Regions from separate parts of the Streptomyces sp. NBC_01092 genome, predicted to be linked through region 1. Evidence: riboswitches for the same ligand, from Rfam matches in the RefSeq annotation. Region 1 holds a riboswitch; the other holds the start of a gene.
What was found. A riboswitch is a leader RNA that binds a small molecule or an ion and turns the genes downstream of it on or off. The one in region 1 is predicted to bind glycine.

Region 1 (4,413 bases):
ACCGGGACGTAGGCCTGGCCCTCGATCTCCACCGTGGGCAGGTCCAGCGGGCCGCTGTGCGGGCCGCCGCCGCCCGGCAGGGGCACCCAGACGAAGCTGCGGCCCAGCACCTCGATGATCCGGCCGCCGGCCGAGGGGATGCCGAGGGAGGCCGAGAGCACCTCCTCCAGTTCGTTGCCGGGCCATCCGCCGTGCGGATGGGGGTGTGGGTGTGCCGGGAAGTCCGCGGGGAGATCCGCTGCGAAGTCCATCTGTGTGACCGCCTGCTGTGAACCACGTCTGTGGCTCAAAAGGCTATCGGGTGTCCCCCCGGCACCGGTATACGGGCGGTCGGCCCCACAGACGGCCGGTCCGGCCCGCACCCGCCCCGGCTCCGGGTGGTCAGGGGGCACGCCGCCGGGCTCGATCTTCATCGGCCGGCATGCCGCCCCGAAGGGCAGCTCGCCGGGCTGCTCCAGGTCGCCTTCGCCGGGCTCGACCGCCAACGCTGCTGGGCCGGGGCGAGAAGTCCCTGTCCAGCAGTCAGCCGGCGAAGCCGATCCGGCGCAGGGCGTCCGCCGCGTCCCGGTCGATCAGCACCGCCGAGCCGCAGCCCTGGGGCAGATCGCCCTTCGCCGCCGCGCGCAGCAGCCGGGACGCCGCCGTGCGGTGGCGCAGGAAGGCGTACCGCGAGACGCCTCGGCCGCGCTCGCGCTGGCCCTCCAGGGCGGCGGTCGGCGTCACGTCGAGCAGCAGCAGATGCAGGGTGCCGCCGCGGCGCCGGGCCTCGCGGGCCAGCCAGGCGCGCACCCAGGCCTGCGTACCGCAGTCGTGCACGACGACGCCCTTGCCGGAGCGCAGCGCGCGGCGCAGTCCCGCGTAGTGGGCGAGGCGGACCAGGGGGCGGTAGACGGCGTAGGGGAGGACGCCGGGCATGCGGGCGTCCCAGCGGTCCCGGGTGTCCTGGGAGTCGATGCGCAGGCCCTTCACGGTCCGCTTCATCAGCGTGGACTTGCCGCTGCCGGGCAGGCCGGTGATCACGACGAGGTCCTTGGGGCCGAAGAGCAGCGCATGCGGGCTGTGGCCGGAGCGCTCGCGCAGATCGCGGACCACGGGCGCGGGGCACGGGGCGTGGCCTTCGACAGCGGGGGCCGCGGGCTGCTTGGGCAGCGCGAGTCCCGAGGTCGTGGCGTACGCCGTGGTGCGGTTCACCGTCATCGTCCTCCTCCGGGGTCAGGAGTCCCCATCCCCACTGAGCGTAAAGAGAAGGTAATAGAGGATCTCTCGTATTTTCGTTCGCTTCCTGCCACAAGCCGGTTACAGACATGGCCCTGCCGCGGACGAGCCTGGCATGCAATGATGGCCGCGCCAACTGCATACCGGCCGCTTGAATCCGCGCGGGAGAGTCCCCAGCAGTCCACCGCTGGGGCGCCGAAGGAGCAAGTCCCTCCCTTGAATCTCTCAGGCCCCGTTACCGCGCGGGCGAGGCACATCTGAAAAGCGGGCCGCTTCCTTGTCCTCGGACGGGCGTGGCTCCACCCAAGGTGCAAACCATGATCGTCCCCGTGGCGGTCGCGGCGAACCTCTCAGGTTCCGATGACAGATGGGGAGGAACGACCTCGCCCGTCATGCCTTGGGAGACAACCGACCGATGAGCAGCACTGACCCCTCCGAGAAGCGCCGTACCGCGCTCGATGCCCTGCATCGCTCGCTCGGCGCGACGATGACCGACTTCGCCGGCTGGGACATGCCCCTGCGCTACGCCTCCGAGCGCGACGAGCACAACGCCGTACGCACCAAGGCCGGCCTCTTCGACCTCTCGCACATGGGCGAGATCACCGTGACCGGTCCCGCTGCGGCCGCTCTGCTGAACCACGCCCTGGTCGGCAACATCGCCTCCGTCGGCGTCGGCCGCGCCCGCTACACCATGATCTGCCAGGCCGACGGCGGCATCCTGGACGACCTGATCGTGTACCGGCTCTCCGAGACCGAGTACATGGTCGTCGCCAACGCCTCCAACGCCCAGGTGGTGCTCGACGCCCTGGTGGAACGATCCGCCGGCTTCGACGCCGAGGTCCGCGACGACCGCGACGCCTACGCGCTGCTCGCCGTCCAGGGACCCGAGTCCCCCGGCATCCTGAAGTCACTCACGGACGCCGACCTCGATGGCCTGAAGTACTACGCCGGCCTGCCCGGCACCGTCGCCGGCGTCCCCGCGCTCATCGCCCGCACGGGCTACACCGGCGAGGACGGCTTCGAGCTGTTCGTGAAGCCGGAGCACGCCGTCGAGCTGTGGCAGGCGCTGACCAAGGCCGGCGAGGGCGCCGGCCTGGTCCCCTGCGGGCTGTCCTGCCGGGACACGCTGCGCCTGGAGGCGGGCATGCCGCTGTACGGCAACGAGCTGACGACCTCTCTCACTCCCTTCGACGCCGGGCTGGGCCGGGTGGTGAAGTTCGAGAAGGAAGGCGACTTCGTCGGGCGCGAGGCGCTGACCGAGGCCGCCGCCCGCGCCTCGCAGAACCCGCCGCGCGTCCTGGTCGGCCTGGTCGCCGAGGGGCGTCGGGTCCCGCGCGCCGGGTACCCGGTCGTCGCCGGCGGCGAGGTCATCGGCGAGGTCACCTCCGGTGCGCCCTCCCCCACCCTGGGCAAGCCCATCGCCATGGCGTACGTCGACGCCGCGCACTCGGCGCCGGGCACGGCCGGCGTCGGCGTGGACATCCGCGGCAGCCACGAGCCGTACGAGGTCGTGGCGCTGCCGTTCTACAAGCGGCAGAAGTAGCGCCACGCGAAGAGACTGACAGCGGTACGTGCGTGACCCTGCGCACATTTCCGCTGATCACCCACGTATCCAGCAGTCCCCCATTCACCACCACTCCCGCGCGTACAGGAGAATTCAGGCCATGAGCAACCCCCAGCAGCTGCGCTACAGCAAGGAGCACGAGTGGCTGTCGACCGCCGAGGACGGCGTCGCGACGGTCGGCATCACGGAGTTCGCGGCCAACGCGCTCGGTGACGTCGTCTACGCCCAGCTCCCCGAGGTCGGCTCGACCGTGGCCGCGGGTGACACCTGCGGCGAGCTGGAGTCGACCAAGTCGGTGTCCGACCTGTACTCCCCGGTCAGCGGCGAGGTCACCGAGATCAACGAGGACGTGGTGAACGACCCGGCCCTGGTGAACTCCGCCCCCTTCGAGGGTGGCTGGCTGTTCAAGGTCCGCCTCACCCAGGAGCCGGACGACCTGCTCTCCGCCGACGAGTACGCCGCCCACACCGCCGGCTGAGGAGCCGTATCCCTTATGTCTGACACGTCTTACACGTCTGACAAGTCGCTTCTGAACGCGCCCCTGCACGAGCTGGACCCGGCGGTCGCGGCCGCGCTGGACGCCGAGCTGGAGCGTCAGCAGTCCACCCTGGAGATGATCGCGTCGGAGAACTTCGCTCCGGTCGCGGTGATGGAGGCGCAGGGTTCGGTCCTGACGAACAAGTACGCCGAGGGCTATCCGGGCCGGCGCTACTACGGCGGCTGCGAGCACGTCGACGTCGCCGAGCAGATCGCCATCGACCGGGTCAAGGAGCTGTTCGGCGCCGAGTACGCCAACGTGCAGCCGCACTCGGGCGCCTCCGCCAACCAGGCCGCGCTGTTCGCGCTGGCCCAGCCCGGCGACACGATCCTGGGCCTGGACCTGGCGCACGGCGGCCACCTCACCCACGGCATGCGGCTGAACTTCTCCGGCAAGCAGTTCAACGTGGTCGCCTACCACGTGGAGACCGAGACCGGTCTTGTCGACATGGCCGAGGTGGAGCGCCTGGCCAAGGAGCACCGCCCGAAGGTGATCATCGCCGGCTGGTCGGCGTATCCGCGGCAGCTGGACTTCGCCGCGTTCCGGCGGATCGCCGACGAGGTCGGCGCGTACCTGTGGGTCGACATGGCGCACTTCGCGGGCCTGGTCGCGGCCGGCCTGCACCCCAACCCGGTGCCGCACGCGGACGTGGTGACCTCCACCACCCACAAGACGCTGGGCGGCCCGCGCGGCGGCATCATCCTGGCCCGCAGCAAGGAGTTCGCGAAGAAGCTGAACTCCTCCGTCTTCCCCGGCTTCCAGGGCGGCCCGCTGGAGCACGTGATCGCGGCCAAGGCGGTCTCGTTCAAGGTGGCCGCTTCGCAGGCGTTCAAGGAGCGTCAGCAGCGCACGGTCGAGGGCGCCCGCATCCTGGCGGAGCGGCTGACGGCCGCCGACGCCCGTGCGGCCGGGGTGAACGTACTCTCCGGTGGCACGGACGTGCACCTGATCCTGGTCGACCTGCGCGACTCGGAGCTGGACGGCCAGCAGGCCGAGGACCGTCTCCACGAGGTCGGGATCACGGTCAACCGCAACGCCGTCCCGAACGACCCTCGCCCGCCGATGGTCACCTCCGGCCTGCGCATCGGCACGCCCG
Region 2 (4,413 bases), 5.5 Mb from region 1:
GTTGAGCCTGGATGAGGCGTTCGTGGATCTGGAGGCCGGGGAAGCGGCCTGGGACGAGGCGTCGGCGCGGCTGGTGGGCGCGAAGCTGCGCGCCGACATACGGGCCGCCAGCGGGCTCGCCGGGTCGGTGGGGCTGGCCGCGTCCAAGATGCTCGCGAAGATCGCCTCGGAGCAGGCCAAGCCCGATGGGCTGGTGCTGATCGAGCCGGGGACCGAGCGGGCGTTGCTGGGGCCGATGTCGGTGCGGACGTTGCCGGGGGTGGGGCCGGCGACCGGGGACCATCTGCGGCGGGCCGGGATCCATACGGTCGAGGAGATCGCTGAGGCGGGTGAGGACGAGCTCGTACGGATGCTGGGGAAGGCGCATGGGCATGCGCTGTACGCGATGGCGTTGGCGCATGACGAGCGGCCCGTCGTGGCCGAGCGGGAGGCCAAGTCGGTGTCCGTCGAGGACACGTATGACGTGGACATTCATGACCGGGTTCGGGTGGGGGTGGAGGTTCAGCGGCTGGCCGATCGGTGTGTACGGCGGTTGCGGGGGGCCGGGTTGTCGGGGCGGACCATCGTGCTGAAGGTGCGGCGGTATGACTTTTCGACCTTGACGCGGTCCGAGACGTTGCGGGGGCCGACGGATGATCCGGCTGTGGTCCGGGAGGCTGCTGCGCGGTTGCTGGATTCCGTGGATACGACGGGTGGGGTGCGGCTGCTGGGGGTCGGGGTCACCGGGCTGGCCGACTACACGCAGGAGGATCTGTTCGCTCAGGCGGCGGGGGAGCGGGGGGAGGGGCCGGTGGAGGACGGTGAGGAGGAGGCGGCTGCGGTGGCGCGGGGGGATGAGGCGCCGAGTGAGCGGCGGTGGCACGCCGGGCACGATGTGCGGCATGCCGAGTATGGGCATGGGTGGGTGCAGGGGAGTGGGCTTGGGCGGGTGACCGTGCGGTTCGAGACGCCTGGGTCGGAGCCGGGGCGAGTGCGGACGTTTCGGGTGGATGATCCGGGGTTGGAGGCGGTGGAGCCGTTGCCGCTGGTGGCGGAGAGGGCTGGGGAGAGTGGGGAGCCCGGGGGGTCAGGGGGGCTTGGGGGATCTGTGGTGTCTGAGGGGCCTGGGCTCGCTGTCTGAGGGGGCTGGGGTTGGTGGGGACGGTTTTGGCTTGGGGGGCGGAGGGTGGGGGAGTCGGGCGGGGCGTGCGGGGCAAGGTGGTGAGCCGAGCGGTTGCGCGGTTGGTGCCTGCTGTGCCGGCGTCGGGGGTGCCGTGGGGGTGGGGACGCTCGCCCCGCGCTGGCGGGGTGCCGCTGCGCCCACCCGTGCCGCCCCAGCGGCACGACTGCCCGCAGCTGGGTGGGGGAGGCGGGTGGGTCTCGGGTGCTGAGTCGAGCGGGCCGCTGCTGTGAGAGCGGGTGCGCCGCCCCTGGGGAGGTAGGCAGGTCCCAACTACGGCTTCGAGTGGGCTTCGGGTACGAGAGTCGAGCGGGCTGAAAGTACGGCGGTCGGGCAGCGCAGCTTCGCGAAGCGGGTGCGTGGCGGCTGCGGGAACCGAGCAGGGCCGGACCTGCCGGCGTAGGCCACGGGAGGCCGGCGCGTTCCAGGGCTGGGCCCAGGTGTGGGTGAGTCGGGTGGGTTGCTGCGAGAGTCGGGCGCCTCGTAGCTCCGCGAAATCGGGTGAGCCTGGCTAGCGGTGTTGGGCAGGGCCTTGTACCTGTGCGGGGTGTGGTGCTGTTGAGTCGGGCGGTTAGGGGTGGGGGGTTTTGGGGCCGTTTTCTTCTGGGGTTTCTTTGGGGGCCAGGGTGCCGAAGTCTCGGTCGGGGGGTGGGGGTGGGGCGGCTACGTCCAGGCCGTAGTGGTGGTAGAGCTGGAGTTCTTGCTCGGGGGAGAGGTGGCGGCCTACCCCGAAGTCGGGGGCGTCCTTGATCAGGGCGCGGTCGAAGGGGATGTGGAGGGTGCCCTCCACCAGCTCGCTGGGCTCCAGGGGGACGAAGGCGTCCCGGGAGAACAGGCCGGTGCGTATCGCCGCCCACTCCGGCACCCCGGTCGCGTCGTCGAGGTAGACCTCGTCGATGGTGCCGATTTTGGTGCCGTTGCGGTCGAAGGCCTTGCGGCCGATCAGATTGCGCGGATCGATGTCGGTCTGCACGGGCCCTCCACTTGGTCGCAACTCATCCGTAAGCACTACGAAAAGGCAGATTGGTGAGAGCGGCCACTCGAAGGTCCGTGCGTTGACCTCGCTGGTAGTCTTACTAGCGGCTGCTGACCCCGTGCGGGAGAGTCCTCCGGACATCACCGGAGGCGCCGAAGGAGCAAATCCTCCCCGGAATCTCTCAGGCACACGTACCGCACGGACGAGGTCACTCTGGAAAGCAGGGCGGGTGTCGATGGCCTCCGCTCTCACCGACGGTGAAAGCCGGCGGCCCTCGGGCGGCCCGGTGAAGCTCTCAGGTTGAGATGACAGAGGGGGAGGCCGTCGGGGTACCCGTGCCGTGGTGCCCCTCGAAGGTCGTGTCAGACCAGGAGGCCTCCGTAATGACCGCCCATCGCATTCCGCTCTCCGAGCTCGAGCAGGGTATTCCCTTCGAGCAGCGTCATATCGGTCCTGATCATGAGGCTCGGGCGAAGATGCTCGCCCAGGTCGGGTACGGCTCGCTCGATGAGCTCACCGCCGCCGCCGTGCCGGATGTGATCAAGAACGCCGACTCCCTGGAGCTTCCCGGCGCGCGTACCGAGGCCGAGGTGCTGGCCGAGCTGCGATCGCTCGCCGACCGCAACCAGGTCCTGGACTCGATGATCGGGCTCGGGTACTACGGCACCTTCACGCCGCCGGTCATCCTGCGCAACGTCATGGAGAATCCGGCCTGGTACACCGCCTACACCCCGTACCAGCCCGAGATCTCGCAGGGACGGCTCGAGGCGCTTCTCAACTTCCAGACCATGGTCGCCGAGCTCACCGGGCTTCCGACCTCCGGTGCCTCGCTGCTCGACGAGGGGACCGCCGCGGCCGAGGCCATGGCCCTGTCGCGGCGCATGGGCAGGAACAAGAAGGGACTGTTCCTGGTCGACGCGGATGTGCTTCCGCAGACCATCGCCGTGATCGAGACCCGTGCCGAGCCGACCGGCGTGGAGATCGTGGTCGCCGACCTCAGCGACGGCATTCCGGCCGAGATCGCCTCGCGTGACATCACCGGCGTGCTCCTGCAGTACCCGGGCGCCTCCGGTGTCGTACGGGACATCAAGCCGGTCATCGACCAGGCGCACGAGCTCGGTGCCCTCGTCACCGTCGCCGCCGACCTGCTCGCGCTCACGCTGCTGAAGTCGCCCGGTGAGCTCGGGGCGGACATCGCGGTCGGGACGACGCAGCGGTTCGGTGTGCCGATGGGCTTCGGCGGACCGCACGCCGGCTTCATGGCCGTACACGAGAAGTTCGCGCGCAGCCTGCCCGGGCGGCTCGTGGGTGTGTCCGTGGACGCCGACGGGAACAGGGCGTACCGGCTGGCCCTCCAGACGCGTGAGCAGCACATCCGGCGCGAGAAGGCGACCAGCAACATCTGTACGGCTCAGGTGCTGCTCGCCGTGATGGCCGGGATGTACGCCGTCTACCACGGTCCCGACGGGCTGCGGGCCATCGCCCGGCGGACCCACCGCTACGCCACGATCCTCGCCGCGGGGCTCACCGCCGGCGGGGTCGAGGTCGTGCACGGTTCCTACTTCGACACGCTGACCGTGCGGGTACCCGCGAAGGCCGCCGAGGTCGTCGCCGCCGCCCGGCAGAACGGCGTCAACCTGTACCTCGTCGACGCCGACCACGTCTCCATCGCCTGCGACGAGACCACCCTGCGGGCCCAACTGGGCGCCGTATGGACGGCGTTCGGGGTCGAGGGCGACATCGAGGCGCTGGACGCGAGCGCCGAGGAGGCGCTCACGGACGGGCTGCTGCGCACCGACGACTACCTCACGCACCCCGTCTTCCACCAGAACCGCTCCGAGACGGCGATGCTGCGCTACCTGCGCAGGCTGGCCGACCGTGACTACGCGCTAGACCGCGGCATGATCCCGCTGGGCTCCTGCACGATGAAGCTCAACGCGACCACCGAGATGGAGCCGGTCACCTGGCCGGAGTTCGGGCAGCTGCACCCCTTCGCGCCCGCCGAGCAGGCGCAGGGCTATCTGACGCTCATCCGTGAGCTGGAGGAACGTCTCGCCGAGGTCACCGGCTACGACAAGGTGTCGCTCCAGCCCAACGCGGGATCGCAGGGTGAGCTGGCCGGACTGCTCGCCGTGCGCGGGTACCACCGGGCGAACGGCGACGAGCAGCGGACCGTCTGCCTCATCCCGTCCTCCGCGCACGGCACGAATGCCGCCAGCGCCGTGATGGCCGGCATGAAGGTCGTCGTCGTGAAGACCGCCGAGGACGGCGAGATCGA

Region 2: it holds a riboswitch for glycine, as region 1 does, so the genes downstream of both, gcvP (aminomethyl-transferring glycine dehydrogenase) here and gcvT (glycine cleavage system aminomethyltransferase GcvT) in region 1, are expected to answer to the same signal.

The regions. Positions count from the first base shown of each region.
Region 1 covers NZ_CP108659.1:7,390,013-7,394,425, reverse strand. Annotated here, with positions in the region: gene OG254_RS33715 (enhanced serine sensitivity protein SseB) at 1-251, opposite strand, end outside; gene OG254_RS33710 (AAA family ATPase) at 523-1,197, opposite strand; glycine riboswitch at 1,368-1,466, shown strand; gene gcvT (glycine cleavage system aminomethyltransferase GcvT) at 1,631-2,758, shown strand; gene gcvH (glycine cleavage system protein GcvH) at 2,880-3,257, shown strand; gene glyA (serine hydroxymethyltransferase) at 3,273-4,413, shown strand, end outside.
Region 2 covers NZ_CP108659.1:1,936,365-1,940,777, reverse strand. Annotated here, with positions in the region: gene OG254_RS08520 (DNA polymerase IV) at 1-1,120, shown strand, start outside; gene OG254_RS08515 (PRC-barrel domain-containing protein) at 1,731-2,132, opposite strand; glycine riboswitch at 2,247-2,342, shown strand; gene gcvP (aminomethyl-transferring glycine dehydrogenase) at 2,519-4,413, shown strand, end outside.